2 regions of the Abyssisolibacter sp. ZYX002 genome follow, and region 1 is predicted to be linked to the other one. Evidence: predicted binding sites of a transcription regulator. Region 1 holds the regulator's gene; the other holds the start of a gene.

The links. The regulator HrcA, encoded in region 1, represses chaperone genes, less so after heat shock. The targets are predictions, from matches to a motif close to TGTTAGCACTCNNNNNNNNNGAGTGCTAACA.
Region 2: a site for HrcA is predicted at 10,288-10,318, ahead of htpG (molecular chaperone HtpG). Genes of this name have one in related genera too.

The regions. Positions count from the first base shown of each region.
Region 1 is NZ_JARMXH010000003.1:459,510-476,661, reverse strand. It holds gene rpsU (30S ribosomal protein S21) at 1-169, opposite strand, end outside; gene P3X86_RS12280 (histidine triad nucleotide-binding protein) at 277-618, opposite strand; gene mtaB (tRNA (N(6)-L-threonylcarbamoyladenosine(37)-C(2))-methylthiotransferase MtaB) at 759-2,114, opposite strand; gene P3X86_RS12270 (aldo/keto reductase) at 2,458-3,402, opposite strand; gene P3X86_RS12265 (GntR family transcriptional regulator) at 3,623-4,369, opposite strand; gene P3X86_RS12260 (helix-turn-helix domain-containing protein) at 4,507-4,842, opposite strand; gene P3X86_RS12255 (helix-turn-helix domain-containing protein) at 4,938-5,273, opposite strand; gene P3X86_RS12250 (helix-turn-helix transcriptional regulator) at 5,498-5,731, shown strand; gene P3X86_RS12245 (hypothetical protein) at 5,772-6,041, shown strand; gene P3X86_RS12240 (16S rRNA (uracil(1498)-N(3))-methyltransferase) at 6,129-6,860, opposite strand; gene prmA (50S ribosomal protein L11 methyltransferase) at 6,853-7,809, opposite strand; gene dnaJ (molecular chaperone DnaJ) at 8,122-9,255, opposite strand; gene dnaK (molecular chaperone DnaK) at 9,433-11,274, opposite strand; gene grpE (nucleotide exchange factor GrpE) at 11,287-11,859, opposite strand; gene hrcA (heat-inducible transcriptional repressor HrcA) at 11,943-12,989, opposite strand; gene hemW (radical SAM family heme chaperone HemW) at 13,149-14,279, opposite strand; gene lepA (translation elongation factor 4) at 14,339-16,150, opposite strand; gene P3X86_RS12200 (hypothetical protein) at 16,290-16,592, opposite strand; gene lepB (signal peptidase I) at 16,645-17,152, opposite strand, start outside.
Region 2 is NZ_JARMXH010000001.1:207,700-224,851, reverse strand. It holds gene P3X86_RS01020 (hypothetical protein) at 70-1,005, opposite strand; gene P3X86_RS01015 (MBL fold metallo-hydrolase) at 1,207-2,049, opposite strand; gene P3X86_RS01010 (hypothetical protein) at 2,284-3,207, opposite strand; gene P3X86_RS01005 (hypothetical protein) at 3,238-4,179, opposite strand; gene P3X86_RS01000 (5-oxoprolinase subunit C family protein) at 4,463-5,485, opposite strand; gene pxpB (5-oxoprolinase subunit PxpB) at 5,473-6,225, opposite strand; gene P3X86_RS00990 (LamB/YcsF family protein) at 6,260-7,030, opposite strand; gene P3X86_RS00985 (IclR family transcriptional regulator) at 7,386-8,171, opposite strand; gene P3X86_RS00980 (hypothetical protein) at 8,187-8,384, opposite strand; gene P3X86_RS00975 (hypothetical protein) at 8,404-8,907, opposite strand; gene P3X86_RS00970 (hypothetical protein) at 9,121-9,426, shown strand; gene safA (SafA/ExsA family spore coat assembly protein) at 9,571-10,203, opposite strand; gene htpG (molecular chaperone HtpG) at 10,402-12,273, shown strand; gene P3X86_RS00955 (alpha/beta fold hydrolase) at 12,598-13,788, shown strand; gene P3X86_RS00950 (TRM11 family SAM-dependent methyltransferase) at 14,305-15,336, shown strand; gene P3X86_RS00945 (GNAT family N-acetyltransferase) at 15,412-16,239, opposite strand; gene P3X86_RS00940 (ABC transporter ATP-binding protein) at 16,442-17,152, opposite strand, start outside.

The DNA.
Region 1 (17,152 bases):
TATTCTTTCTCCTAGCTGCTTCTGCTTTCTTTTTACGCTTCACACTTGGCTTTTCGTAATGCTCTCTTTTTCTAAGTTCTGAAAGCACTCCACTTCTAGAACATTGTCTTTTAAATCTTCTAAGAGCATTATCTAGAGTTTCATTTTCCCCTACTTTAATCTCTGCCATCAATTTCTCCCTCCCCTCGTTTACTGCTTTAAATCCTTAGGGACACAGTAAATGAAAATAGGCACTAAATCATTATACCTCAAATTCCATCTAAATGCAAATATGAATTACCCTGGAGGCCAATTTAAATTTCGACCACCTAAAACGTGATAATGCAAGTGATTAACTGTTTGACCGCCTTGCTTGCCACAATTATTTACTACTCTGTAACCATCTCTATCTATATTATATTCTTTAACTATTTTATTAATAGCAAGATGAATGTCTTTAATAATATCTAAGTTCTCATCTATATCATTTAGAGATTCTATATGTTCTTTAGGTATTACTAATACATGTACAGGTGCTTGTGGCTGTATATCCTTAAAAGCTATTACATTTTCATTTTCATATATTTTGTCACAAGGTATATCTCCATTTACTATCTTGCAAAATATGCAATCTGACATATTTTCACCTCCTATATTAAAAAGGGTTTTTGCATATTTAGGGATAATTTCAGTAACCCCTCATTTATATACTATTCTATAATCATAGCGTAAATTCCTTTATAAGAATAAAATTCTACAATTAACTTCAATTTATAAAATTACTTCAGTAGTTTTCCGACTAACACTTCATTTTGTATCCCACTTACATATACATCATGTATCTCGTGAAGTAGCTGTTTTTTGCCACTTGATAAAACCTCTATATAGTTTGTAGTATGCCCTTTTACCAGATCGCTACCAGTACTTTGTTCAAACAATACACTTACTGTCTGATTAATAAATCTCTGTAAGTAGTTATTAGTAAGTTGCTGTGCAATTTCTATTAATATTTTGCTTCTCTTATTTTTTACATCCCCACTGATTTGGTCGTCAAACTTCGAAGCTGGAGTCCCTTTTCTAGGTGAATATTTAAATACATGTATCTTGGAAAACTCTATCTCTTTAACAAAATTGCAAGTCTCTATAAAATCTTCATCTGTCTCAGATGGAAATCCTACTATAATATCTGTAGTTATTGCAGCATTCTCCATATATTTTCTGATCAAAGCTACATTATCTTTGTATTGCTTTGTTGTATACTTTCTATTCATTCGCTTAAGTATTTTGTCACATCCACTTTGTAGTGATAAATGAAAATGATCACATACCTTTGGTAACCTACTAAGCTTAATCATAAATTCTTCATCTATAAGTGTAGGCTCAAGAGAACCTAGTCTAATTCTTTTTAAGCCCTCTATATCATGTATCTGCTCTATTACATCTATCAAGCTACCTTCTTTTAAATCCTTGCCATATGATGCTAAATGTATTCCAGTAAGGACGATTTCTTGAAATCCTTTTTTGCAGAGCTTTTTAACTTCATCTCTTATATTGTCTATTTTCCTACTCCTAATTCTCCCTCTAGCATATGGTATTATACAATAAGAGCAGTACTGGTTACAACCTTCCTGTATTTTTAAATAAGCTCTTGTTTTATCATTAATCGCACCTATAGACAGCTCCTCAAACTCATCAATAGACATAATATCTCCTACGGCATTTATCTTAGTGTTTTCATTTATATACTCCTCACAGAACTCTACTATCTTTTTTCTTTCATTAGTCCCAAGCACTATATCTACATCTTCCATCAGACTCACCTCTTTAGGTGAAACTTGAGAATAACAACCAACAACAGCTATTATAGCATCTTCGTTGTTTTTCTTTGCTTTCCTTATAAACTGTCTAGATTTTCTTTCTCCTAGATTAGTAACTGTACACGTATTTATCACGTATATATCTGCGAATTCTCCAGGTTTTACAACTTCATACCCTGCTTTTACAAAAAGTTCACTCATAGCCTGTGTTTCGTATTGATTTACTTTACACCCTAGCGTAAATGTAGACACAGTCTTTTTTCTGCCATATCTATTATAAAAAGTATCATTATCATTGCTCAAATCAACCTTGTTCATAGTTTCCTCCTAAGAAATAGCTTTCTCTCTTGTTATTAACAGTATAACACTATTTTATTCATAATATAATCTACCATATTATTTGTAATTATTCAACGGTATAATTGTACTTAATGATAATGATTTGAAACTTTAAAAACATGTACGCTAGTTTTTATATTGGATTTCTGTCAACCTCTTCGCTTTATTTGCGTGTAACTCTCATAGAAAAAAACAGCACCCCTATCTAGAATTCTAATAAATTTGTCATCAATCTATGGTAATAACATATGTTATCCGTTATACAATCATACAAAAAAGCAAATAGGTAATCTATAAAATTACCTATTTGTCTGTCTAATTATTATTTAATTATACTATCTATTTTAGCAATCATATCGTTGTTCATCTTCCACTCTAAAGCTTTTAAGTTGCTTGAAAGATGTAACTGTTTAGTAGCTCCTGCAATAACAGGGCCTACTGTTTTTTGAGCTATAAGCCAGTTTAGTGCTATTTCATTAATCGGTTTACCTATTGTTTCTTCAACTTCTCTTGCTTGTTTAAGGTGCTGAGATAATCGTTCTCCTTGAAGCTCTGGATTGTTACTTGCAGCCCCCTTATCAAATATAGTTTTGCCTGCCAATAATCCTTGCATTAGTGGACTGTATGGTAAGAAGAACTGTCCGTTAGATTCAAGGAACCCAAGTAAAGATTCTCTTACTTTGTATTGTAACGGTATATTATGATAAGAAGTTGGGTTGTGCTCAAGTATGTTGTATAGCCCTTGATGAGATACTACTTGAGCAGTTTTCATTCCCTCTTTAATCATCGCTTGAGAATAATTGCTCACACCAATATATCTAATTTTGCCTGATTTTTTTATATCAGCTAATGCTTCAAATGTTTCGTTGATATCTGTATTTGGATCAGGCCAATGAATTTGGTATAAATCTACATAGTCAGTTTGTAAACGTCGTAAACTATCCTCTATTTCTTTAAGTAAACTTTCTTTAGTCAAATTATTCGTTACATTGTTACTATCATCCCAAACAAGGCCACATTTGGTCGCTAAAAATACTTTATTTCGTTTACCTTTAAGCGCTTCACCTACTACAGTTTCGGAGTGACCAAGCCCATAAATTGGCGCGGTATCTACAAAATTAATACCGGCATCAATGGCTTGATGAATCACTTTAATAGCGTCATTTTTAATAAAATTTGGCCAATCGCCTTTACCTGCAAACTGCCAAGTACCAAGACCTAGCACTGATAATTTATCTTCGACTAAATTAAACTTTTTATAATTCATATTTGAACCTCCTATTAAGTAATAATTTAATTTATATATTAAACTTTAATTATTCATTAATAACTATATCTATCCTATTTAAAAAATACTTCTCAAGCTTATCCCATTTATAAGTCTTTAGGTTCAATCATAGATATGTAATATATGCAATTATGTATCTATGTCACTATGTCATGACATGCGTATTTACTCTTATATTTTACCTTTAATAATAATAGGGTTATTTACAGGAAATATTTACTGTAAATTTACTCCTATCTCCACGATAAGCTGCAATAGAGTATTCTATAGGTGTTCCCAAGTGATTTAAACCGATTGAATTAAAAATCTGTAAAGGAAACCCTTTTGGTATACACAGATGTTTACTTTCATATTCTCCAGAGACTGATGCCTCTATTGTCCTCTTCATATGAGTGATTTTTGTTTCACGATTAGTAGATAAGAAATCATAAAGAGAATGTTCTTTTTGGTATACATCATATATTTGATGACAGTACTTACCGTTTAAGTAAGTATCCACTATAACAATCGGTGTATCATCTGCGAACCGTAGTCGTTTTAGCTTTATTACTACATCATGCTCTTGAATATTAAGTGCTTCTGCAACATCTTTAGAAGCATTGAGTATCTTTTTTTCAAGAATAATTGTTTTGGAAGTATATCCTTTTCTAATCATTTGGTCGCGAAAAGGCTCAATACGTGCAACAAATTCCTGTTCAATCTTTGGCTGAGAGATAAAGGTACCTTTACCTTTTACTCGATATAAATGTCCTTCATTCACAAGCTCAATAATTGCTTGCCTAACAGTTGTTCGACTTAACTGTAGTATCTCAGTTAACTCTAATTCCGCGGGTAACATATCTCCCGGCTTAAGGATACCTTGGCTAATATTATTCATTATTAATTTTTTTAGCTGGTAATATAGCGGAACAGGAACATTTTTATCTATCTTAGAAGCAGTAAACATATTAGCTCTCCTATCGTTTTAATGTTAGTTATTATTTTTATACTAGTATTACGATACCATATTATAATAACAATAACAATAATAAAATAAATATGTTAAGAAAAAACTCCCCACGTAAAGTGAGAAGCTCTTAATTATTACTTTTTCAAATCTTCCATTATCTCAAGTATCTTTTCTACGTCTTTTGCTGAGATGTTTTTTTCTTTGAATTTTAATGCTAAATTGATATAATCCATTCCTATTTCTCTAATCTTTTCTTCTGCGGAGTTAGCATCATATAAGTCATTGCCCATAAGGTAGTCTGTGGCTACGTTGAAGTAGTTTGCTATTTTGAGTAGTGCTTCGTAGCTTGGCTTTCGTGCATTTGTCTCATACATTCCTATTATTGATGTACTTACTCCTATATGATTGGCTAATACTGATTGAGTAATATTTCGATCTTTTCTTAATTGTTTGATTCTTTCTGAGATCATGTTACTCCCCCCATAAAATAAATTATCACTATTAGTTTAATTTTATTATAACCAACAGTGATAATTTTTGCAACCACTTTTACATAATCTTGCATTTATTTTGCTTTTTTTTCTATTTCTTTTATCATGTCCTTTATCTTTTCATCTGATACTTTATTACTTTCAAGTTTTTTTATTAATTCTAAATACATTTCATTAGACTCTATTATCTTTGCTGTTTCGAATTTTGGCTGGTAATAATCTTGTCCTGTCAAGTAATCAATTGACACACCTAGATAGTCAGCTATTTTAATCAATACACAATGTCTTGGCTCTCTCTTATTTGTTTCGTACATTCCTATTGATGAAGTACTGATATTAAGCGCATCTGAGAGTTGCTTCTGAGTGAGCTTTCTTTCTAGCCTCTTTTCTTTAAGTCTTTTACCTATCATAGTAATCCCCCATAATTATCACTATTAGTATATATTATTATTATAACCAAAAGTAACAATTTTTTCAAGGCACTTTAAGTGAGAATCAATGTAATATAAAGAAATATACAGTAATTTCAAGAAAACGCAATATAATTCCATAACATGAATAATTTCGACTCTTGAAAAAAATTACTTAAAGTTGTATTATATTAGTAGATGATAGTTTTGAAAGGAGATATATTATGGCTAATCATATCACAATTTTGAGAAAAAAAGCAGGATATAAAAATGTCAAAGAAGCAGCCTCAGCTCTGGATATTAGTTCAAGCATGATCTATCAAATCGAATGTGGTTACAAGAAACCAAGTGCAAGCTTAGGAATGAGAATGTGCCACCTGTTTGGCTGTAAGTTAGAAGATATTTTTTTACCCTACACTATCACCGAGCGTGATAATCCAATCCAAGACCCTCAATAATTTACTACAAAACAATTACCCATACTGGAGGATTTACTATATGAGAGATTCTGTTAGAGATTTATTTGTAAAAAAGATGATTAGACTAGAGGACATTGAAATCGAACTAGATAAGTTATATAAACTTGCAAAAGAAGCAGCTAATTCGAATCATGATGATTTTATGGAACATATAAGAAAAATTAGAGAATACGATACTACTCTGGCTATTCTATATGAAACTGAAGAACTAAAACTGTGTATTGAACGCAAACCATTACTTAAATTGCGTAATGACCTAGTAAAAACAGGATTACATGAATTCATTTAATTTTATTTCCCTAGTTCCCTTTGTTTTATAATCGCAAAAGAGGCAGTCCTTATTGGACGCCTCTTTTGTATTTATACCATTATAAATTTAACTGTCAAGTTCATACATAATGACTGCTATTGTCGCAAGCCCTGCTGTCTCTGTTCTGAGTATTCTATTACCTAGAGTAACTATTGATGCTTGTTTTTCTCTAAGCATATTTATCTCTTCTTCTTCAAAGCCACCTTCTGGACCAATAACTATACCTATGCTCTTTGCATCTACTGTTTTTAGTAGATTTTTTATACTATTTTTCTGCTCACATTCATAAGGCACTATTATCTCATCCAATTTTTCCATATCTTCTAGCAATTCTTTAAATGTAAGAATATTTTTTACGCTAGGTATTATTCCTCTTTTACTCTGTTTTGCTGCCTCGTAAGCTATCTTATTCCATCTATTCACTTTTTTATTTTCTTTTGATATATCTTTTATAACCGATACACACCTTTTAGTTTGAACTGGACATATCTCATTCACTCCTAATTCGACTGCTTTTTGGATTATTAAATCCATCTTTTGTCCTTTAGTAAGTGCTTGATACAGTGTAATTTTGATATTACTTTCTCTTTTAATATCACATTTGGATAGTATTTCACACATAACATCTTTATTGTTGATTGCTTTTATTTCTGCTATATATTCGTTATCGTTACCATCACATAGTGATATTTGATCTCCTATACTCAATCTAAGCACATTTTTTATATGCTTTACATCATCACCTTTTATTGTCACCCTATTGTCTACAAAGCTATCTTCTATAAAAAATCTATTCATGCTTATCTCCATCTAGTTTTGATACTATACATGCCCATTCACCCATGGTTGTTTCTTCTATAATTGTTAATCCGTTATCTTTTAGTGCTTCTTTTACTTCCTGTATTTTATCTAATATTATTCCTGAAGCTATAAATACGCCGTCATCTTCTAGGAACGTAATTATATCTTTTGATATTATCTTTATGATTTCTGCCACTATATTTGCTACTACTACATTGGCTTTACAATCTATCTGTTTTAGCATATCTCCATGCTTTATTTGGACTGCTCCTGTAACACCATTTTTTCTGACATTTTCTCTAGCTACTTTTACACACTCTTCGTCTAGATCAACTCCAACTACGCTCATCGCGCCTAATTTTGCTGCTGCAATAGATAATACACCTGTTCCACAACCTACATCAATCACTGTGTCTAAACTATGCACATGCTTCTCTAACTCTCTTACACACATTATTGTTGTTTCATGAGTTCCGGTTCCAAATGCTGTTCCTGGGTCTATTTCTATTACTATTTCGTCAACTTGTTTTTCGTACTCTTCCCACGAAGGCTTTATCACAATTTTTTCACCTATCTTTTTAGGTTTATAGTACTTCTTCCATGTTTTTGACCAATCTTGATTTTCTATCTCTGTCGTCGTTACTTCTGTAACATGTCCTAATTCTTTATTTTTACAAAACTGAGGTATTTTCTCCACGTTTTCTATTATAAGCTCTATTTTATCTTTTAAATCCTCACTTTCTTCTAAATAACCTTTGACTATTACTCTCTCAAAATCTTGGTCAAGTAGCTTTGTATCTATGTAATCCCATGTCTCGTTTTCGCTATCAATAATATCATTAGGGTCTTCTATTACAAGTCCTCCTACTCCAACCTCATACAATATATTTGATACTATTTCAACGGCCTGTGTAGTTGTTTTTATTTGTATTTCAGTCCACATCATATTTTCACTTCCTTTGATTTTATCTTGACCAGATAATGTTCTTGTTGTTATTATACCCTATATACAGCTAAAAAACCAGCCTTCATATGCTGAAATTTAAAAGCATTATACTTTAACGCTTTCTACATCCGTTATATTAATGACTTGTCATCAATATATCAGACTGTAGTAAAAGTTTAAGTTGGGGGCGTGTTAAAATTGAGTAACAGAGCTTACTTAGAGGTAAGTAAACAACGGAAATTTTAGGACAACGCAGAAATTGGGCTTTTTTCTACAGTTTGAGGGCTGTCGTATTAGACAGCCCCCTCAAAATTACTTATCAAACATATCCTTAACTTTGTCAAAGAAACCTTTCTTTTGCTCGTATACTTTCACTCCTGTTTCTTTGGCAAATTCTCTTAGTATGTCTTTTTGAGTATTGTTTAGATTTTTCGGTACTTCTATGTTCACTTTTACGTACTGATCTCCTCTACCATAGCCTCTAAGACTTTGTATCCCCTTGTTCTTAAGTCTAAACACTGTCCCTGTTTGTGTACCTTCTGGTATCTTGTACTTAACTTTACCATCTAATGTTGGAACTTCTACTTCATCTCCTAGTGTTGCCTGAACGAAAGTTATTGGATACTCACATATTATATCATTACCTTCTCTTTTAAATATCTTGTGCGGTAACACATTGATGTAAATATATAAATCTCCTCTTGGTCCACCTTTTTCTCCTAGTTCTCCTTCTCCTCTGAGAGGTATTACTGAGCCAGTGTCTACACCTGCTGGAATTTTAATTGATATCTTCTTAGTTTTTTTCTGTTTTCCTGTTCCTGAACATGATTGGCATGGGCTCTCTACTTCTTCTCCACTTCCATTACATGCTTCACAGGTTTTTACGTTTACAAACTGACCAAAAGGTGTGTTCTGAGAATATCTAACTTCTCCACTTCCACCACATTTCGAACATGTTTTTTTGCTAGTTCCAGGCTTAGCTCCTGTTCCATTGCACTCTTTACAGTCCTCTGATCTTGTTACTTCTATTTTTTTATCTGTCCCAAATGCTGCTTCTTCAAAAGAAATTGTAACTCTATATTTTAAATCAGCACCTTTTTTTGGACCAGCTCTTCTTCTGCCTTGTGATGAAAATCCTCCACCGAAGAAATCTCCAAATATGTCTCCAAATATATCCCCAAATCCTTCAAAGCCTTGAGCATTAAAACCACCTGCTTGACCATTAACACCTGCATGGCCAAATTGATCGTATCTTTTCTTTTTTTCAGGATTGCTAAGTACTTCATATGCTTCGTTTATCTCTTTGAATTTAACTTCAGCTTCTTTATTGTCTGGGTTTAAATCAGGGTGATATTTTTTAGCTAGTTTTCTAAATGCCTTTTTTATTTCTTGTTCACTAGCCCCTTTTTGCACTCCCAATATCTCGTAATAATCTCTTTTTCCCATTTTATCACCTTTTCATATCTATAATAAGTTATCCAAGACTATTATATGCTAATTTTATTTATTTTTCTATTATTAATATATAATTCCTATAATATTCTTTTGGATAGTTAAAATAGGGCTGTCTCACACCCTGAAACAGCCCTCTGGGGATGTCTTTCAGACACCCCGAGGTTTGTTTTATTTATCGTCATCTACTACTTCGTAGTCAGCATCTACTATGTCATCATCTTTAGCTGCGTTGTTTTCTTGCCCTTGTTCAGCTTGCCCTGCTTGCTGTTGCTGAGCTTGTTGTTGATATAATTTTTGTGATATTGCATGGAACTCTGTAGTCAATTCTTCTGTTTTTGCTTTAATATCATCTATGTTATCTGTTTTTAGTGCTTCTTTTAATGCAGTAGCTTTAGCCTCTATTTTAGCTTTTTCATCATCTGATATCTTACCTTCTAAATCTTTTAGTGTTTTTTCTGTTTGATATACTAATGAATCTGCATTATTTCTAACCTCTATTTGCTCTTTTTTCTTTTTATCTTCTTCTGCGTGCATTTCTGCTTCTTTAACTTTTGATTTAATCTCATCTTCACTTAGATTAGTTGAAGCTGTTATAGTTATTTTTTGCTCTTTTCCTGTACCTAAATCTTTTGCTGATACATTTACTATACCATTTGCATCTATATCAAATGTTACTTCTATTTGTGGTATTCCTCTCGGTGCTGGTGCTATACCTGATAACTGGAATCTCCCAAGTGATACATTGTCCGCAGCCATTTGTCTCTCACCTTGTAATACGTTGATATCAACTGCTGTTTGGTTATCAGAATAAGTTGAGAATATTTGGCTTTTCTTTGTAGGTATTGTTGTGTTTCTCTCTATTAGATTTGTACAAATACCACCTGCTGTTTCTATACCTAATGATAATGGAGTTACATCAAGTAACAATACGTCTTTTACTTCTCCACTTAATACTCCTGCTTGTATTGCTGCTCCTAATGCAACACACTCATCTGGATTTACTCCTTTATGTGGATCTTTACCTGTTAGCTTCTTAACTGCTTCTTGTACTGCTGGTATTCTTGTTGATCCACCAACTAATATAACTTTATCTATATCTGAAGGACTTAATCCTCCGTCTTTTAACGCATTTCTTGTTGGTGTTAATGTTCTTTCTACTAAATCTGCTGATAATTCTTCAAATTTAGCTCTTGATAAATCTATATTTAAATGTAATGGACCTGATTGATTTGCTGTTATAAATGGTAGATTGATATTTGTTGTCATTACTGTTGATAATTCTTTTTTAGCTTTTTCACTAGCTTCCTTTAATCTTTGTAATGACATCTTGTCATTTCTTAAGTCTACACCATTTTCTTTTTTGAAGTTCTCTGCTAAATAATCTATTATAACTTTATCAAAATCATCTCCACCTAGGTGATTATCTCCTTTTGTTGATATAACCTCAAATACTCCATCCCCAAGTTCTAATATTGATACGTCAAATGTACCTCCACCTAAGTCAAATACCATTATTTTATGATGCTCATCATCTTTATCTAATCCATATGCTAATGATGCTGCTGTTGGCTCATTTATGATTCTTTGTACGTTTAAGCCTGCTATTCTTCCTGCATCTTTTGTTGCTTGTCTTTGACTATCTGTAAAATACGCTGGTACTGTTATTACTGCATCTGTTACTTTGTCTCCTAGATAATTTTCTGCATCGCTTTTTAGCTTTTGTAATATCATAGCTGATATATCTTGTGGTGTTAGTGCTTTTCCATCTATATTAACTTTATAATCTGTTCCCATTTCTCTCTTTATAGAAGTTATTGTTCTATCTGGATTAGTTATTGCTTGTCTTTTTGCTGTTTCTCCAACTAATCTTTCTCCATCCTTTGTAAATGCAACTATTGATGGTGTTGTTCTATTTCCTTCTGCATTTGCTATAACTACTGGTTCTCCACCTTCCATTACAGCTACACATGAGTTTGTTGTTCCTAAATCGATTCCTATTACTTTAGCCATTTTTATATCCTCCTAAACTCTTTTTTTAGACACTTTTACTACACTTGGTCTTATAACTCTGTCATGTAATTTATAACCCTTTTGGAATACTTCTGTTACTGTATCCTCTCCATCTTCATCTATTGTATCTTGCATTACTGCATGATGAAGGTTTGGGTCGAATTTGCAATTTAAAGCATCAATCTCCTCTAATTCATTCTTTTTAAATATTTCAAGAATCTGTTTATAGACCATTTCGATACCTGTATATAAGTTTTCTTTTTTTGATTCTTCATCGACTGAATCTATAGCTCTCTCCATATTGTCTAATGAACCTAATAAATCTGTAATGAGTGATTGATTCGCATATTTATAAATTGATTGTTTTTCTTTTTCTACTCTTTTTTTGTAGTTTATAAAATCTGCTTGAAGCCTAACATATCTATCCTTTAGGTCTGCTATAATTTTATCACTATCTACTTGCTCTTCTTTTTGCTGATTTTCTGTTTCTTGATTTTCTTCTTCACATGAGCATTCACACTCTTGATTACACTCACACTGTTTAGCATCTTCTTTTATATCTTGGTTTTTGTTACATTCACACACTTTTTACACCCCTCTTTTGCTCTTTTTATGTATGGCTAAGGTTTACTTCTATAAAGGTGTAAGATTGGATTATCCTACACCCATTAATCAAAGAAATATTTTGACAATATATCATTTATATCCATAGCCATGAGTCTTACTATAGGGATAACTTTAGAATATTCCATTCTTGTAGGACCTATTAATCCTATTTTTCCTATAGTTTTTCCATTCATTTTATATGTTGCTGTTATCAAGCTACAATCTTTTATTTCATTATGGTCATTTTCACTACCAATGATGACCTCTATATCATTTTTATTGCTCTCCTTTAACAGCATATCTATAACTGTCTGCTTATTTTCAAGAAATGAAATAATCTCTTTTGCCTTGCAGATATCGTTGTATTCAGCATGGTTAAATATTTTATTTACTCCATCTGTATAATACTTGATTTTATCAAAGTCATCTAATGTGCTATTTATAGTTGGAAATATATCTGATACAATATGACGTAAATCTTCCATATTTTCTATAAACATATTCATTATTTCTTCTTTTATTGTTCTTGGCAATTCATTAATATTTTTGCCCTTTAGCTTAGTATTTAATAAATTTGTTATTATATTCAGTTGTTCATCATTTACTTCATATTGAAGCCTAATTATTGTGTTTTTTACTACACCTGTGTCTGTAACAATAACAACTAATACTCTAAATTCATCTAACGAAACTAACTGTATATGTTTTAACTTGCTATATCTTAGGTTTGGCGCTATTGCAAATGTAGTATAGCTAGTCAAATTGGATAATATACTTAGGCTCGATTGAACGAGCTGTTCAACTTCATTTATACTGCCCAGCAGTTTGCTTTTTATGTTTTGTTTTTTCTCGTTTTCAACCTTCTTAAACTGTATTAAATTATCCACATATAGTCTATAAGCTTTATCAGACGGTATTCTACCTGCTGAAGTATAGGGTTGAAATAGATAACCTAATTCTTCAAGGTCTGACATTTCATTTCTTATAGTAGCAGCACTTACTCCTAAAGAGTATTTTTTTGAAATCGTTCTAGACCCAACAGGCTCACCGCTTGTTATATAATTGTGTATTATAGCTTGTAGTATCCTTATTTTTCTGTCATCTTTCATACATATCTCCTACCAATCTAATGCATTTTGTAGCGCCTTTGTTGATAGTATTTTATTTTATTAGCACTCTCTAGTGTTGAGTGCTAACACTTTCTGTTCTTAAATTATCATTGATATTGAAATTTGTCAATAGTTTTTTTTATTTTTTTTCAAAAACTATTACATTAAGTCACAAAAAATAGTATTAGACAAGTCAAATCCTCGTCTTGTAAGCTTTATTTTATTATCTTCTATTTTTAAAAGCCCTTCTTTTTTATGTTTTTTTAGTACATCCCCATACCTATCGAATATGTCTACTTTAAATTTACCATAAAAATCATCTATATCTATGCCTTCTGTCAATCTTAACCCTAACATCATATACTCAAATATTTTATCATCTCTTACTTCTATTACTTCTTCTATTGGTCTGTTACCTTCCTTCACCTCTTTGAAATAGCTATCAAAACTTTCTCTATTACTCCACCTACTATCATCTATGTTTGAGTGTGAGGCTAGCCCTATGCCGAGGTACGGCTTTAATTTCCAATATGTGAGGTTATGTATGCACTCAAATCCCTTCTTACTAAAGTTTGATATTTCATATTGCATATATCCCTTAGATTGTAAGTAATCTATAGATCTATGATACATATTTCTTTCTATATCTTCGTGTGGTAATGCTATCTGATCGTTATTGTATTTATGAAAGAAAGGTGTTCCTTGTTCAATCTTTAAGCTATACAGTGATATATGGTCTACATCTAATTTAGTTGTTTGTTCTAGCGTATATAAAACGTCATTTATGCTCTGCCTAGGCAAATTAAACATAATATCAAAATTTACATTGTCTATACCAGCATTTCTAATGATTTCGTACGCTCTATATACATCGTATTTATCATGTATTCTACCTATGGATCTTAACAGTCTATTATCTAAGGATTGTACTCCCATGCTTATCCTGTTTATCCCACTATTCTTATAAGCTGTTGCCTTATTTTTGTCTAATGAATTGGGATTTGATTCTATTGTTATCTCTGCATTGTTTTCTATAGTAAATATCTTACCAGTCTCATATAATATCCTCTGGATATATGAACTATCTATACTAGAAGGAGTCCCTCCTCCTATAAAAATTGTTGAGATACTATATTTGCTACTAAGGTACGAATAAATACTTATCTCTTTTATCATATGTTCTATATATTCTTTTATTATATTCTCTTGTTGAGGAAATGATATAAAGTCACAATAGTAACATTTGCTTTTGCAAAATGGTATATGAAAATATAAACTTAGTTGTTTCATGCTTGTTTTTATACTCCCTCTCAACAAAAGAGGCTGACTTAATAGACAGCCCCTTTATATTATTTTTTATTTTCGTCAAACTTCAGTACTACTAAAAATGCATCTTGTGGAACATCTACACTACCAACTGATCTCATTCGCTTCTTACCCTCTTTTTGCTTAGCAAGTAGCTTTTTCTTTCTAGATATATCTCCACCATAACATTTAGCTAATACATCCTTTTTAAGAGCTCTAATCGTCTCTCTAGCTATTATTTTCGAGCCTATTGTTGCTTGTATTGGTACTGCAAACTGATGCCTTGGGATTACGTCTTTTAATCTCTCACATATCTGCCTAGCTCTTTCGTAAGCTTTTTCTTCATGTACTATTATTGAAAATGCATCTACTGCTTCTTTGTTTATCAATATGTCAAGCTTGGCTAACTCAGACTCTTTATAACCTTTTAGTTCATAATCTAAAGAAGCGTATCCCTTAGTCTTTGATTTTAGAGCGTCAAAGAAATCGTATATTACTTCGTTTAGTGGAATCTCATATTTTATTGCTACTCTTGTCTCTTCTAGATATTCCATATTTTTAAATACTGCTCTTCTATTTTGACAAAGCTCCATGATTTGTCCTACATACTCTGTCGGTGACAATATAGTAGCATCTACTATAGGTTCTTCCATGTAACTTATTTCTTGAACTGGTGGTAAATTAGTCGGGTTTTGTATAGTTATCATTTCTCCATCAGTCTTCATTACATTGTATAAAACGCTAGGTGCCGTAGTTATGATATTTAAATCAAACTCTCTATCTAAACGCTCCTGTATTATCTCCAGATGCAATAATCCAAGGAAACCACATCTAAAACCGAATCCTAGTGCCACTGATGTTTCAGGCTCAAATGTCAATGCTGCGTCGTTTACTTGTAGTTTAGCAAGTGCATCTCTAACATCATTATAGTCTTCACCTTCTGCTGGATAGATACCACAGAATACCATCGACGTAACCTGTTTATACCCTGGCAATGGCTCTAGAGTAGGATTTTCTGTCTCTGTAATTGTATCACCCACTCTTGCTTCTCCTACATTTTTGATACTTGCTGCTATATATCCAACATCTCCTGCTTCTAACTTGTCTACTGCTACCATTTTAGGGCAGAATATTCCTACTTCTGTTACTTCAAACTCGCTACCTGTTGCCATCATCTTTATTTTTGTGCCTTTTCTAACTGTCCCTTCAACCACTCTCGTATACGCTATAACACCTTTATATGCATCATAGTATGAATCAAATATAAGTGCTTTTAGTGATGCATTTTTGTCCCCAGTTGGAGGTGGTACGTTGTCAACTATATCTTCTAACACATCTTCTATGTTTATACCATCTTTAGCAGATATAAGTGGTGCATCCTGTGCATCTAGCCCTATTATGTCTTCTATTTCTTGCTTAATTTCATCCGGTCTTGCACTCGGTAGGTCTATTTTGTTGATAACTGGAAGTATTTCTAAGTCTTGATCTATAGCTAAGTAAACATTTGCAAGTGTTTGTGCCTCTATTCCTTGCGCTGCATCAACTACTAGCACTGCTCCTTCACAAGCAGCTAAGCTCCTAGATACTTCATAGTTAAAATCAACATGACCCGGTGTATCTATTAGATTCAGTATATATTCATTTCCATCCTTAGCTTTATATATTAATCTAGTTGTTTGTAGTTTTATTGTTATTCCACGTTCTTTTTCTAAATCCATGCTATCTAATATTTGGTCTGTCATTTCTCTTTTTGTTAACAATCCCGTTTTTTCTATCAATCTATCCGCCAATGTAGATTTTCCATGATCTATATGTGCAACGATAGAAAAATTCCTTATTCTATCTTGTCTATTCATATTATCCTCCTTAGTTTTAATGGAAGTAGTCTTTTACAATTATACCATAAGATTATTTTAGATAAAATAAATATTATTTTATAACATAATATTTACACTTAAAAAAAGAGAAAACCATCCGTCTTTCTCTTTTTTGTTCTTATTTTATCACTTTTCTTATGGAATCATATACATCTTCAGCTTTTTTAATTATGGTATCTTTTAAATTATCTATTAATTGTTTTTCTACTGTATAGTTCTTGCCAAATATCGTTGCTGTGTATTTTTCATTCTTACTATCTATGTAAAATACTCTCTTATTTTTTATACCCATAAACTCTGAAAAACTATTGTCTACTATCACTATTCCTATTAGTAATAAATTTATAATAACCAATAAAGCCATGAATTTTTTAAATTTGTTCTTCTTTCTATTTTTATATCGCTCTATTCTACTATTCACAAAAATCACCACGTGATTATTATAGTCAATTTTTAATCATTGTATACTATTTTTAGTCTAATACACCAAACCTACCATCAAACGGAAAATATCTAAATACGGCTTTTCCTTTAACTGCATCTACTTTCACTGTACCAAAGTATCTACTATCTTTACTAGCTCCCATATGTCTATTGTCCCCCAGTACAAAAATCTCCCCGTCTGGAACTTTTATTTCTAAACTTCCTTCTGTTCTAATGTCTGATTCAGTATAGTTCTCCACATAAAGCTCGCCATTGACGTAAACATGACCATCTATTATTTCTACTTTATCTCCTTCAATTCCTACTACACGCTTAATATAGTCTTTGTTAGGATCATCTGGCGCTTTTATGACAACTATATCTCCTTGTTTTGGCTCTGTTAGTAGATATCCAATTTTGTTTGTAAATAGTCTGTCTTTGTTATGTAATGTTGGAAACATTGAACTACCTACTACGTATGTTGTATCAAATAAAAACATTTTTATAATAAATGCTACTACTACAGCTACTACTATACTTCTAATCCATTCTTTGATT
Region 2 (17,152 bases), on a different contig from region 1:
GGGCTTTTGTCTACGGTCTGTAGGGATGTCTCATAAGACATCCCTTACAATTCATCTTTCTATATTAACTTATTTGATGATATTACCATTAGCATCATAGTATATATTTACAAGTGTTTCTACAGGAATTTTAACATGACCAATTACAGTCTCATATTTCCACTGCTTAACATACTTCTTGTAATATGTCATATTACTATCTATTGTTCCCATTTCTACCATTGTATCTCTTAAATATACATCCACAAACTCTATTGTTCCATCTTCTAGATGTAGTTTCCACCCAACTGGTCCATCATGGAAATGTCCAGGTACAGGTCCAGGTAAATGTCCTCCTTCATCTCCATTATTTCCGTTACAAATACTACACTCATTTATATATGTTTTATATTTAACTTTTATTTTTTTAGGTATTGAAACCTGTTTCTTGACATCTATTATAGACCTATATGTTGCAAACTGAAAACCTATACCTGCTTCTGCTTTAGTACAATTAGCTGGAGCTGTTGACAACGGAAATCCATAGCTGTATCCACTTGAGTATGTTTTAGTAATTGACGACCCTACTGTATTAGTTATTGTTGTTGAATGTTGAGCTGTTACACTGCTACTAAAACCTGCCGGACTACTTATTCCCATAGATACACTAACTGAATTAGTATTTGAAACACTTTTTGATACCGAATGTGATATTGAAACTGTTTGTCCCAAAGTTCCTGTAAAATTACTACTTCTGTAAAGTATACCAAATGGCTTGTACTTCACTATAGGATCATCGTCTGCTGGTCCATTAATTAATTTACTTTCTCTGACTCTCAAATAATATGTCCCATTAGAATCACTATAAGCTTTGTATGGCTCTGGCGTAGGTCCAACTATATAAATATTTGGTGCTGATTTTAACACTGCTGTTGAATAACATGACATAGGACTAGTTGCGGTTGTTAGTGTCATTGAAAACACAATAGTAAATATAAGCATTAAGGTAAAAATAGATTTTTTCATAAAATTCCTCCTTATTTTTAATCTTAATATTATTTTCAAGGCCAAAAAATAATGATTATAATCACTTACTATTAAGATTAATAACGACAGGAAATTGTTCCTATGAATCAATTGGAATAAATTTACTAGGCTATCGGTAGTTAAAATATTATAAAAAACTCAAGGTACATATTTCCTCCTTGAGTTTTTTGCCCTTTTTAATTAAACAAAAACTATCATACCATCATATGCAAAATATATATTATTATATTCTTTTTCTAGGTTTACATAATCATCATATGACTTTCCCCAATCTTCTTCTAAATGTGTGACTATGACTTTTCTTATGTTAAATAAACTCTTTAAATCCACTATTTCATCCATTGTGAATAACTCCTGTCTAAGCGAATTATTCTCTGCTAATATAAATCCATCTTTAAGTATATCTCCGACTATAGTATTTCCAATTATCAACAAATCTGCATCCATGAAAATATCGTCATTTGGAAATGGCTTTACATCACAAGGTGCATAAATCACCTTCTTGCCATCCTCCTGGAATACAAATACAGTAGCTCTATCTATTTTTACAAATGTGATCTTAACTTCTTCTATAGTTATCTCTTTACTTACAACTTGACGTTTTATCAGATTTCTTACATTTTCATAGTAATCTAAAAAGCTTCCATAGACAGATTTTATTGCATTTAAATCCTCCATTACATGTGGCATTGCAATAACATCTATAGGATTATTACACTCCATTCCCTCTGAAACTTTTAACCAATCGAGCCTCAATTGTTCAAACACTCTAAAACCTAATGTATGATCAGGGTCTAAATGACTAAACAAAACAGTATTAATCTCATTGACACCACTGTTATTTATAGCATGAACTATATCTTCTGGCGTATCAATAAGTAAATTTATATCGTGAAGAAATATAGAACACCCATATCTTGAATAAGGCCTACCTTTTTCCCTAGCCTCTACGCATACTTTACATTTACACAGTGGTTTAGGAAGAGATACACAACCACCACTACCTATTATTTCAAATTTCATTGAATAGCTCCTTTCTTATATCATCACTTAATCCAGTATGGTATAAATTATTATTTTACATTTCTAACAAACATTTTTCAATGCCATAGATTTGTTAGCTTTAATCATTCTTATTTAATTTATGTATTACAATGCCTCCACTTATGATCAATTAATACAATTATAACATAAAAAGAGGGATGGCTTAATCATCTTCATGATTTAATCATCCCCTTAATTCATTCTTAAATTAACTTAATTCACTATATTACCGTCTTTGTCTATAATATTACCGTTCGCATCATAATATATGGTCACAAGTGCTTCAATAGGTAACTTTACATAACCTATTACAGTCTCATATTTCCACTGCTTAACTGGCTTCTTATAATAAGTCATATTTTCATCTATTGTTCCGTTATTAACTAACTCATGCTTATATTCTTCTTCTATATATTTAGTGGTTCCGTCTTCTAACTCTAGATTCCAGCCAACTCGTCCATCATGAGCATCATGACATTCATTGCCTGCTTTACACAAGCTACACTCATTTATATATGTTTTATATTTAACTGTAAATTTCTTTAGTGATGTAATCTGTTTCTTGACATCAATGATAGACCTGTATGTTGCAACTTGAAAACCTACACCCCTTTCAGCTTTAGTACAATTTGCTGGCGCTGTTGACAGCGGAAATCCATAACTATATCCACTTGAATACGACCTAGTTATTGAGGAACCTACTGTTTTAGTTATTGTTGTTGAATGCTTTGTTGTTACATTCTGCTTGAACCCAAATAAATCTGCTCCTATAGATACGCTTACACTGTCTGTATTTGCTACACTTCTAGATACTGATTCTTGTATTGATACCGAACTTCCTAAGCTCCCCTGAAAATTACTACTTCTATAAAGTAAGCCAAATGGCTTGTACTTCACTATAGGGTCATTGTCAGCTGGCCCATGTAATAATTTGCTTTCTCTAACTCTCAGATAATACTTACCACCTGATTCACTATATTCTTGATATGGCTCAGGTGCTGGTCCAACTATATAAACATTTGGACTTGCTTTTGTCTGTGATATAGTATAAGTGGACATAGGACTACTTGCTATAGATAATGTCATTGAAAATATAACTATAAATGTAAGCATGAATATAAAAATAGTTTTTTTCATATATTTTGCTCCTCCATTGAATGTTTATTTTTAGTTCACTATATTACCATTCTTATCTATAATATTACCTTTAGCATCATAATATATGTTTACAAGTGTTTCTATAGGAACTTTAACATTACCAGTTATAGTCTCATATTTCCACTCCTTAACTGGCTTCTTGTAATAAGTCATATTTTTGTCTATTGTTCCGTCTTTCACAAGACTATCTTTGAACATTTCTTCCACTTCCACTGTTGTTCCATCTTGTAGATATAGTCTCCATCCAACTAATCCATCATGAAAATGTGCAGGATTATGTCCAGGTTTTCCTTCGTTCTTTTTGCAGATACTGCATTCATTCACATATCTTTTGTATTTGACTTTTATTTTTTTCGAAACTGTAACTAGTTTCTTGACATCTATTATAGACCTATATGTCGCAAACTGGAACCCTACACCTGCTTCAGCTTTAGTACAATTAGCCGGAGCTGTTGACAATGGGAATCCATAGCTATAACCACTTGAATATGTTTTAGTAATTGATGACCCTATTGATTTAGTTATTGTTGTTGAATGTTGAGCTGTTACGCTTCTACTAAAACCTGTAGGACTACTTATTCCCATAGATACACTAACTGAATTAGTGTTTGAAACACTTTTTGAAACCGAATGTGATATTGAAATTGTTTCGCCCAAAGTTCCTGTAAAGTTACTACTTCTATACAATATCCCAAAAGGCTTGTACTTTACTATTGGATCATCGTCTGCCGGTCCATGAATTAATTTACTTTCTCTAACCCTTAAATAATACTTTCCATTCGTATCATTATATCCTTTGTAAGGTTCTGGTGTAGGTCCAACTATATAGACGTTTGGTGCTGATTTTAACATTGATGTTGAATAACATGACATAGGACTATTTGCAGTTGAAAGAGTCATTGAAAACATGATAGTAAATACGAGCATTAACGTAAAAATAGTTTTTTTCATAAAAATCCTCCTTTTTTATTTAATTTTATAATTTATTGTATATTATGTCAATAGTTTACTTATTTGGAGGTGCATTTCATTTACTTTTTTCATAAAAAAACGCATAAAGCAGTTTTTATTATATTTCAAGTTGAGTTAATACCATATAAATAACAAAAAAAGACTGTCAATTTATTCATCAACAATCTTTTATAAATACTATTGTGTTTATTTGTTTTAAGTTATATTATTAATTATCTCGCGCTTTTAACTAAATTTATTATATAACTTAGTATTTATGATCTTATTCGTACTCAATAATGTTTACTTCATATTTTTTAGAGTTCACTCTTATAATAAGTTCTTTTTGTTTAACTATTTTTGTATCTTCCACTTCAAATTCTATAGATTTTAGCTTATTATCTTCTTCTACATATATGTCTTGTGCTTCCTTTATACCTACTTCTTTGAATAAGATTTTATCTCCAGGTTTTGCTTGTGCTATTTTGGGTAAATCTACACTTATCACATTAGCAATTTTAGTATACCCTCCCGTTGTTTGTCTATCTGCCATCATTATTATTGGTTTACCGTTACCTGATATTTGTATAGCACCAAACTCTATACCATCTGAAATAATATCCGCACCATTTATATGCTCAATCTCTGCACCATCTAATCTAAATCCCATTCTGTCACATTCGTTTGTGATTGTATATGTATCACTTAAAAACGTATCTATACCGTGTTTTGTAAAATATTCATTTTGAGGACCTAGTACTACCCTAATATCAATCTTATTTTCGTATATTGATATATGTTTTTTTGATAATAATCTCACTTTGTATTCACTGTCATAATTAATTATATCAACAATATCGCCTTTATTTAATTCCCGTCCTCTGTATCCACCAATTTTCCCTTTTAAGTATGTTGATCTACTTCCCATAACTATTGGTACATCAATTCCTCCAGTAAATGCAATATAGCTTCTACATCCATTCTTTAGCTCTCCAAAAGCCAATATGTCACCTTTATTTACTTTCACACTTCTGTACATAGGAATTTGTTTACCATTTATCATCGGAGATAAATCTCCTCCTGTTATAGCTATGATTTCTGGACTAGTAAATTTTAATTTGGGTCCTAACATTGTTATCTCTAATACTGCTTGTTCTTCATCATTCCCAACAAGTATATTGGCAATACGATATGAATATCTATCCATAACTCCCGAAACAGGAACTCCATATTGCTGAAAGCCTATCCTTCCACCATCTTGTATTGTAGTCAAAAAACCTTGTGTCAACACCATTATTTTTCCCATTTATATCCACTCTTTTCTTTGTGATATATTGTGTATTCGTACGTATTACTTTGTACTTGTTTTTCTATATCTTTATATTCATTTTTATCTATAGATACAAATTTGATATAATTGCCAGCTTGTAACAGTATAGGTTTTTCTCTATTTTCTTTGTACAATTTCAATGGTGTTTTCCCTATCATTTGCCATCCACCAGGGCTATCTATGGGGTAAATACCTGTTTGTCCACCCGCTATCCCTACCGATCCACTACTTATTTTAATTCTTGGAGTTTTTAGTCTAGGAGTAGCTATACTTTCATCCATTCCTCCCAAGTACGGAAACCCTGGTATAAATCCTAACATGTAAACTAGATACTCTTTAGATGTATGTATATTTATTACTTCTTGTACTGTCTTTTGATTGTGCGTAGCAACGTTTTCTATATCAGGACCATATTTTCCTCCATATAATGTAGGTATCTCAATAACTTTTGATAGTGGTATGTCTATATCATCTAGCTTGCTCTCTAATAATTTCATCTCATTTACCAATGTTTTATACCTTATATCTATAGGGTTATAGTGTACCATCAAGGAACGATATGTAGGTATCATTTCTATAATTCCTTTTAATCTTCTTTTCTCTATAGCAATCATCATTGCTCTTACTTTACTGTTTATTTTTTTAGATATAGAGTTGCCAAATTCTATAATCAACGATTTATCCCCTGAAATCAAATACTTTATGTTATCATACATGTTTACCACTCCTATAATAATGCCTCTCTATAAATTATCTAATAAAATTAGAAATAGAAGTTACTACTATACCCTCTTGTTTTAACTTTGATCGTATCTTATTCACAAACTCGATTGCTTTAGGATTATCTCCATGTACGCATATGGATTGTGCTTGTACATCTATGTCTGTACCATTTATAGCAGTTACTTTATCTTCTTTAACTATTTTAATAACTCTTTTGATTGCCAAATCAGCATCATGTATCACTGCACCATCTAAATTACGTGACACCAATGTCCCGTCTGGATTATATGCTCTATCTGCAAAAACTTCATTACAAACCTTTAATCCGAACGCTTTCCCAGCATTTATAATTTCGCTATTTGCTAACCCTATAAGAATTATTTCCTTATCCACTTCATATACAGCTTCTGCAATTGCCATCGCTAAAACTCTATCTTTTGCAGCCATGTTGTACATAGCTCCATGAGGTTTAATATGTTGCAATTTTACACCTCGTGATTTTGCAAATGCCATTAATGCTCCTAATTGATATATAATGTACGCTTTTACTTCCTGTGGTGTAACATTCATATTTCTTCTACCAAATCCCATCAAATCACAATATCCTGGATGAGCTCCTATAGCTACGTTATATTTGATTGCCATGTCAATAGTTTTCTGCATAACAATAGGATCACCAGCATGGAATCCACACGCTATATTGGCTGACGTAATATATTTAATCATTTCTTCATCTAAACCAATTTTATAGTTTCCAAAGCTCTCTCCAATATCACTATTTAAATCTACTTTGTACATTATCTCCCTCCCTTTGTTTCAATATTTAAACCGATGTTCCAAACTTTACGTGGTAATACTATCATATAATTTATAATATGTCTATATTTATAGGCTTTTATTTTTGATATTTATTCTGTTTATAGTGTTTTATCTATATGTTATACAGAAAAAAACAACCATTTATTCAAATGGTTGTTCTAGATTGATGACAAAGTCATCAAGATAGCAGACTTTAGTAAAAGTTCAATTTCAAGGCGTGTTAAAATTGAGTAGCAGAGCTTACTAAGAGATAAGTGAGCAACGGAAATTTTAACAACAACGCAGAAATTGGGCTTTTTTCTACAGTCTGATAACCATTTATTTAAATGGTTGTTCACTTTCTAAACCCTAATTGTTTTGAAATATATTGCGCTGTCTCTTTGACTTTTACAACAATCAACTTAATCCTTTCATCTGTAAATCTTTGCTGTGGCCCTGCTGCACTTATAGATGCTATGACTTTACCTGTATAATCAAATATCGGAGCGGCTATCCCAATTGTATAAGGTTCCATCTCTCCAAAACTAATAGCGTATCCAGTTTTTCTACTTTCTTTTATTTTATCCCATAGTTTTTCTTTATCAATTATTGTATTATCAGTGTATTTTATTAATTGCTCATTTTTTAATATTTTATTTATCTCTTCATCTTCCAAAAAAGACAACAACACCCTAGGACATGCACCTGCATTAAATCTAGCTCTTCTTCCTATTCTAGTATATAATCTTATAGAATGTGAACATGTCAATTTTTCTATATAAATTGCTTGATCTTTATCTCTTATAGCAAGCTGTACATCTTCATTTATACTATCTCGTAATTCCACCATAAACGGACGAGCTATATCTTTAATCTCTAAATTATCAGATACTAATAATCCTAATTCTAAGAACTTCATACCGAGTTTATATTGATTTTGTTTACCTCTAACATCTACCTTCATCAGGTATCCATTTTTCTCAAATGTATTAAATAATCTATACACAGTAGCCTTGGGAACAGAAGACAACCTAGCTACCTCACTCAATCCTCTGATTGGATTATCTTTAGTAAAATATTTTAGAAGCCCCAATGCTTTGTCCAAACTATTGTTTATACTATTATCAGCTATTTCACTCACCTACTTTTGTCTTCTCTATTTCCAAATGTTAGTAATTATAACTATCAATATCCCCACAGCACCCACAATCAATAGTGCTGTTAAAACACCAGCTATTATCTTTGCAGTTCTCTCGGAGACCTTATGCTTAAAAAACTTATTAAAAATATAAAATATTCCTGCAAACAAACCTTCAATCACTAGCTCAATTATTACTTCAAGTATAACCTCCATAAACATCTCCTATCTATTTTTATTTTAATATTCCATGTTGTTCTAAAACATTTTTTATCTCTTGTCTATTCCTAGGATCTTGCTCACTTTTACTAACCCCTCTAATAATCCTATTTAAGCATGGTTTCTCAATCAATATAGTAGGAATAGGATATGCATATGATGATGTCATTAATGAAAATACTCCTGCATACATGTTTTCTCCATTTACCACAACTACAAAAGGTTTTCTATACAAATCTTTTTTTCTACTAAGTATCATCTCTTTAGCATCAGTAGTCAACTCAAAACTGTGGTCTTGCCACTTATAATATATAAAATCTTTAACACTTAGAAGTGGTTCTTTCATAATCTTTATATCTGACACGTCAGTTTTTAACAACTGCTCTAATGTAATATCGTTTTGTAATAAATATATACCAAATTCACTCTTCAAATTAGGACTATGTACCTTATATGCTATTAAAACTATACATACAATTACTAATACAGCTATTATTATTTTTTTGTTTTTATGTAACATGTACTATCACCTCCAATAACTTATTGTAGTCATGTTAATATATTTTAGCTTATAATGGATATACGCTAAAATATATTAAAATTTGTTCTATTTTTTATTGTATATGTATATTATACTATAACTTTTTATATATTTATATTGGCATATTGCAAATTATTATAAAGTAGTATAATATTAAACTGTTATATTATAAATATTGGAGGTACATATATTATGGATTTATCTTTTTTTGTGAAATCGATTAGTTTAGACGATGATAACAGAATCGTCGTAGTTGCTGGTGATGCTGTTAAAGATCAACTTTCAAATATGGAATATAGAAAACAAGCTAAGGAATTATTAAAGAAGCTTTTAGGAGATAAGTTTGTTAAACTTGAAGTATCTTCTGTATCAGCTAGAGTTACTACCACAGAAGGTACAGCTGATGAGTGTAAGAAAACAATAGAAGGCGAACTCAATAAATACGTTCAACTTGCTGCTCAGTTTATGAACAATATGAGTAATATGAAGCAAGATTAAACCCAAAGGCTATCTTAAGGATCTTTATCCAAAAGGTAGCCTTTTAATTTATATAACAATATAATAATTTTCTAACGCATTGCAACCTATAAATAAGTTGCTGGAACATTTTAATAACGCAGTAATTTGCCAATATAGGCCAATCTACTTTATAAACAATTGAGTCCAATACGTCTTCCCCGACGATGATTTGGCAAAGCCTACTCCTATTTCTGTGTAGTATTTACTTAATATATTTGCTCTATGACTTGATGAGTTCATCCAGCCATTTACTACTTCCCATGCAGTCCTTTGCCCCATTGCTATGTTTTCTCCTACTGCTGTATATCTTATGCCAAAATCTCTTACCATTTTGCTAGGTGAACCATAGGTAGGTGATGTATGACTAAAATAGTTTCTATCTCGCATGTCTGCTGATTTATATCTTGCTACTCTTGATAGCTCCCAGTTGTACTTAAGTGGCTTTAGTCCATTATTTTGTCTTTCTCTATTTGTTAGATTAATCACTTCTTTTTCTATTGCTTTTACATTTGTAAACAATGGCACGTACACTTTATCTCCAGGATATATTAGATCAGGATTCTTAAATTGTTTGTTAGCTGCTATTATTTCGCTTATTCCTACCTGATATTTTACAGCTATTTTCCACAGTGAATCCCCTCTTTTTACTGTATATGTATCATAGTCACCATTTTTAGGCTGACAATGCACATTTATTGTCGCCATAAACATTATAAAACATACTGTAGTATATATTAAAATTTTTTTTCTTTTCATAATATTTTACCTCCTAAATCTTTTTCATTTATTATGCTTTCCAATTATTATTTTAAAATAATTGTTAATTATTACTTATAATTTTGTTAGCACTCTACGACCACGAGTGCTAATTTTTTATTGACAAATATTCTCTATTGAAGTATTATATTGTTGATAATAAAAACTTTAAATTACAGAATACAAGGGGTGTTTTTTATGACTATTGAAAAAGGTAATCTTTCAATTCACAGTGAAAATATTTTTCCTATTATTAAAAAATGGCTATATTCAGACCATGATATATTCATAAGGGAGCTTATCTCAAATTGTTGCGACGCTATTACTAAGGTTAAAAGATTAAGCTCGCTTGGAGAAGCTGACTTGAAAGATGATAAAGATTTTTCTATAAAGGTTATTCTTGATAAAGATAATGAAACTCTAAAATTTATAGACAACGGAATCGGTATGACTGATGAAGAAATAAAGAAATATATTAACCAAATCGCCTTTTCTGGTGCGGAAGATTTCTTTAAAGCTTATAAAGATAAAGCTGAAAATGAGCAAATTATAGGACATTTTGGTCTTGGCTTTTATTCTTCTTTTATGGTGTCTGATTCTGTAGAGATTAATACTCTTTCTTATAAGGAAGATGCTAAAGCTGTAAGGTGGCTATGTGACGGTGGCACTGAATTTGAAATGAATGAAAGTGATAAGATTTCTAGGGGTACTGAAATAACTCTTAATATTTCTGAGGATGGCAAAGATTTCTTAGATGAACATAAAGTTAAATCAACTATAGAAAAATATTGTAATTTCATGCCTTATCCTATTTATTTTGAAGTAGCTAATAAAGAGCCTGAAAAAGATAAGGATGGTAATATAATAATAGAAGAACCAAAACCTCTAAATGATACTGTGCCATTATATACTAAAAGACCTAATGAATGTACAGATGAAGAATACAAGGAATTTTATAGTAAAACATTTAGAGATTTTAAGGAACCTCTATTTTGGATTCATTTAAACATGGATTATCCGTTTAATTTAAAAGGAATCTTGTATTTCCCTAAACTTAACAATAATTTTGATACTCTAGAAGGAGAAGTAAAGCTTTACAATACTCAGGTGTTCATTGCAGATAATATAAAAGAAGTAGTTCCTGAATTCTTATTACTTCTTAAAGGTGTAATTGACTGCCCTGACTTACCTTTAAATGTATCTAGAAGTTTCCTACAAAACGATGGTTTTGTAAAGAAAACGTCTGACTACATCACTAAAAAAGTTGCTGATAAATTAGTAGGCATGTTTAAAACTGCAAGAGAAGATTTTGAAAAATTCTGGGATGATATAAGCCCGTTTGTAAAATTTGGTATTATTAAAAACAATAAATTTGCTGACAAAGTTAAAGATATTGTTTTATATAAAACTAATAAAGATAACTATCTAAGTGTTAATGAGTATTTAGAAAAGCACACTGGTAAACTTGAAAATGAAATTTACTATGCTACTGACACTACCCAACAAGCACAATACATCAATCTTTTAGATGAACATGGTATAGAAGTTGTTCTATTAGATCACAATATTGACCAAGCTTTTATCTCTCATGTTGAAAGTGCTAATACAGATGTCAAATTTAAAAGAGTTGACTCTGATTTATCTAGCCTTTTAACTGAAGATGACGAAAATGTTGATGAAGAAGCAAATAAGGACACTCTTAAAAAGATGGAAGATTTGTTCAAGTCAGCTTTAGGCGTAGAGAAGATGAATATAGATATAAAGACTCTTAAAAACGATGATGTATCTAGTATGATACTTTTATCTGAATCAAACAGACGTATGCAGGATATGATGAAAATGTATAGTATGGGTATGGATCAAAATATGTTCCCTAGCGAAGAAACTTTAGTACTAAACAAGAAGCATCCTCTTGTAAAGTATATTATAGAAAAAGATGACAATGATACTAGCTCTATAATTGCTAAACAACTTTATGATTTAGCTATGATTAGCCACAAACCATTGTCACCTGAAGCTATGTCTGAGTTTATTAAGAGAAGTAATGAGATAATGAAGAAAATTATTTAATCCGACTTTTTTGGGACTGTCTAGATGACAGTCCCTTATTATTTATGCTTTATTTTTAATATAAAACTTCAATATATTTATAAAAACCTGTTTTTAGTGATATAACAGAGATACACACTCCATTCATCTTATGAAAATCTTGTTGTACCAAGGACTGTCTAGAACTAAAATTTTTGTATAAACTGATTAAAAATTACTCAAATATGGCAATAATTGAGATAAAGAAATCTCAAAAAATTAATTAATATACTTGGGCACACAGACAACTTAGGAACAAGACTTATTGGAATAGAATTAATTATAAGATAAGGAGGAATACGACCTATGCTACCTAAGAAATTAAAAAAAGTTAAAATATTAATATTTACACTAATCATTATTTTATTTTGCACAGCTTGCTCCAGTACAAAAAAACAATTAAGTAAGGATAATAAAGATACAAATTTTCAGCGTCCTTTTAAAGTATCAAATAATGTATATCCTTTTAATTCACATGTTTACTCATGGCAAGGATATAATTTTCATTATATTGATCAACATCCATCAGAAAAATCTAAAGGTACTGTACTAGCAGTACATGGAAACGCAACATGGGGAATTGTATATAGAAAGATGGTTAAACCACTTACAGATAAAGGATTTAGAGTAATTGTAGTAGACCTACTGGGGTTTGGAATGTCAGATAAACCTCCAGTAGCGGAATTTGATTATATGCCACACTCTCATGCCCGAGTATTAACAGATTTTATAAAGGCTAATAACCTAAACAACATTTATCTTGCTTTACAAGATTGGGGAGGACCAATCGGATTAGCTGCAGGAGTGGAAATGCCAAAAAGAATAAATGGAATTCTTCTTATGAATACATGGGCATGGGAGTTAGAGCCTATTCCAGAGGGAGAATTTGGGCCATATCATGTTGTATATGACAGAGGTATTGATGCTAAGAGAAATCCAGAACCATATCTTGAGGGTGACCTTATTAAACGTGGTGGAATTGGATTAGCAAAACGAAATGCAAAAGAAGGTACAAAAGCTTTTATAGAACTTAGAAATGCACAGTGGGGTCCTTTCTTTAACTTAGAAGAACCATATCAGGTGCTAAATAAAGAGGTCACAAAACCTTTTCATATATTTGCAAAAGCTACAGTGGAAGATAATGAGTTCTTAAGAAAACTAGATAACAATATGAATAAACTACATTCTAAACCAGTTTATTTTATGTTCGGAGATGACACAGCCTTTGGGCCACTTAAAGTTGACTTAGGACAATTTGGTAAAAGGAAAATATGTCCTGACAATTATAAGCCACAAGATGAAAAACCAACATTCAACACAAATTGTGTTGACAGCAATGGCAATTTAGCATGGCCTTATTTAGACAGATTCGTTAATAGTTGGGATAAAGACAAAGTAATAGGTGTTTGGAAAGACCCTACTCATGGACATTGGTTACAAGATGAAGTCCCAGAAATTGCGGTAGATGCTATAGAAAAATTATATCAATCAAATTAATATCTGAGTTAAGCATAGTTATTATAGTTATTTATCTCCAAAACAAAGGCTAAACTTTTATGTTATGCAAATATATACGAAAAAGAGAGCAAAATTTAAAATTTCTGCTTTCTTTTTCAGTATTAGGGCATTTTATTTCCGACAGCCCTTTTTAGTCAGCATAATAGCAGATTGTAGACAAAACCTACTTTGTAATTAGCCCTATTCTGGAGACCACATCAATTTATCTTACAATAAAACCAATTTTTTGATTATCGCAATCTCCACCCTTACCATATGCCGGTACTACTACATAATCTAAGAATCTACTTAAATCCATTTTCCCACCTCCTCTAGTCTATTCTTCATCTTTTATATTAACATAATATTAACGAATATTTTGTCGTTTTGTGTATGTATTGTAAAATATATTTTATACTTTATATTTCACTAAAGCAATCTATATTTATTTATAAAAATCTGTTTTTAGTGTTATAATGGTAAATGTGTAATTTAATAAAGAAAGAAGGTTTAGTTGTGAATAAATATTTAATACTTGCAAATCCTGGTCACAACCGTGTTTATTTTGATGAATCTATCAATATTGCTACTTCAGAGCTTAAAGCGATTTGTGATGCAAATAATATAGAAATCGATAATATAGCACACGTAGATGTGGGTCTTCCTACTACATTAGCGTTTAGCTCAGATAGAGAACTTACAATGAATGACTTTAAATTTTTGGGTTACTTTTCTATGTATTATGCTATGTTTGAAATAGTAGATGTTATGCTTTTAAAACCTATAGACGTGCCTGATTTTCATACTTTTCCTGAGAGCATGGTTCAGATATTAAAATATAGTGGCAAAACAAATGAACAGTTTACAAGACTCATGGTCAATCTTGCACTTAGTGCATGTAATACTTCAAGCAACAATATTACATTACTTGATCCAATGTGCGGTAAAGGCACTACTCTATATGAAGGTTTTATCAGAGGATTTGATGTTATAGGTGTTGAGATAAACGAAAAATGGACTAATGAAATAGAAACATATGTAGTTAGATATCTAAAAGAAGGAAGATACAAGCATAAAGCTAGCAAATTAAAATTAACAGATTCAGGTAGCAAAAAAATTGCTAATGGCTTTAATATAATCGCATCTGCAAATAAAGCTGATTTTAAGTCTGGTAATGTTCAAAAACTCCAGCTATTTAATTGCGATACAAGACTAACTAATAAGCTGATTAAGAAAAAATCATGTGATATAATAGTGTCTGATTTGCCATATGGAGTAAAGCACAAAAGTAAAAGTAAAGAAACATCAAATAAATCTAGAAGCCCTCTTGAGCTTTTAAGAGATTCTTTACCTTCTTATCATCATGTACTAAAGACTAAGGGAAGTATTGTTTTATCTTTTAATGAATTCACCATGAAGTATGATGATATCGCTATAGCTTTAGACGAAAATGGGTTTAATGTTCTAGATAACCCACCTTATATTGGTTATCTACATAGAGTTGATCAATCTATTAAGAGAAACCTTATAGTAGCAACTAAAGGCTAGGTTGATAAGTATTAATTGTGATAAAAGGAGTTATCGGAAAATATTTTATTTTCCGATAACTCCTTTTATATTTACCTACTTAAATGATATAACTTTTGAATCTCCAACTGGGTTATATCCTATTTTCATATAGATACTATTTGATATAGGATTAGCTAAATCTGTGTATAATGCTACAAATTCATTTTTCTCTAGTAGCTTACTACTAAACTCTGCTACACATGTTGTAGCATATCCTTTACATCTATACTCAGGTGGTGTATAAACCCAATTTATAACTATACCATTATCTGATTTTTTTGCTCTTGCTACCATAGATATAACTTTTCCATCATTCTCCCAAACATGTAATCTCTTAGTATCTATAAGCTCTATTGCATTCTCTCTAGCCTTATCTAGTGAAATTTTACTACCTGCATATTTAACGAAATCTTTTACCCAAGGAACTAATTCATTTATATCTTTGTTGTCTGCAAGTCTAAGTATGCCATTTTGTTTTTTTACTTCGTTAGTTTTATCGAGTCTATATATTCTCTGGTTCATATCTGTTTTTTGCTCAAGCTTATACCTCTTTGAATATCTGTTTGCAAACTCATCTATTAACTCTACTCTTCCTATGATAGCCTCTAGTTTAATATCATTATTTTCTAAGTATTCTATAGCTTCGTCTATGTAATCTATATCACCAGTAAGCACCATTTTATTTATCGTTTGTATCATTACAAACACTATTTCTTCGTTATCATCTTGTATGGCTATAAAAATATGTTTAGGATTCACCTCTTCTTGCATACACTTTGATATTATACCGAGTGAAAGTATGTTAAATGCTTCATTTTGTAATAAATAATCCTTCACTACATCGTTAAATTTACTTACATCTCTAAATCGGTTTATAACCATATATATCTCCCCTTTGACTTTTAGATATTTTAGCATAATTATCTAATTGTGTAAAGAAAATTAATTTAATTTCTTGTACAATATAACTATCTTTTTCCGTCTAATAAAAAATAAGGCATATCTGATTTTCTATTATGAAAACAGATATGCTTTATACTAAATTATTTATTTGTTATATCTCAAGGACTTAACACTAAAAAATCTACACCACTTCTTTAATATCCTCGTGTGAAAATTGGCTATTATATAGATCCTCATAGAATCCCTTTTTCTCTATTAGCTCTTTATGAGTACCACTTTCTATGATATCTCCTTCGTTCATCACTAATATGACATCTGCTTCTTTTATTGTAGAAAGTCTGTGGGCTATTACAAAACACGTTCTACCTTTCATTAGCTCATTCATTGCATTTTGTATATAAACTTCGGTTCTTGTATCTACACTACTTGTAGCCTCATCTAGTATCAATATTGCTGGGTCTGCTAAAACTGCTCTTGCTATTGTCAGTAGCTGTTTTTGACCTTGTGATATATTGTTTGCATCTTCGTTTAACACTGTTTCATAACCCTTAGATAATGTTCTTATAAAGTGATGTGCATGTGCTGTTTTTGCTGCATTATATATCTCTTCATCTGTTACGTTTTGTTTCCCATAAGCTATATTATCTTTAATCGTTCCACTAAACAACCATGTATCCTGCAATACCATACCAAATATGTTTCTTAACTCTCCTCTTTTTAAATCTTTTATATTGGCACCATCTATTGTAATACTTCCATCATTTATATCGTAAAATCTCATTAGTAAGTTTACTAGTGTTGTTTTCCCTGCACCTGTTGGGCCTACTATCGCAACAGTCTGACCACTTTTAACATCTATATTCATATTTTTTATAAGTATGTTATCTTCTTT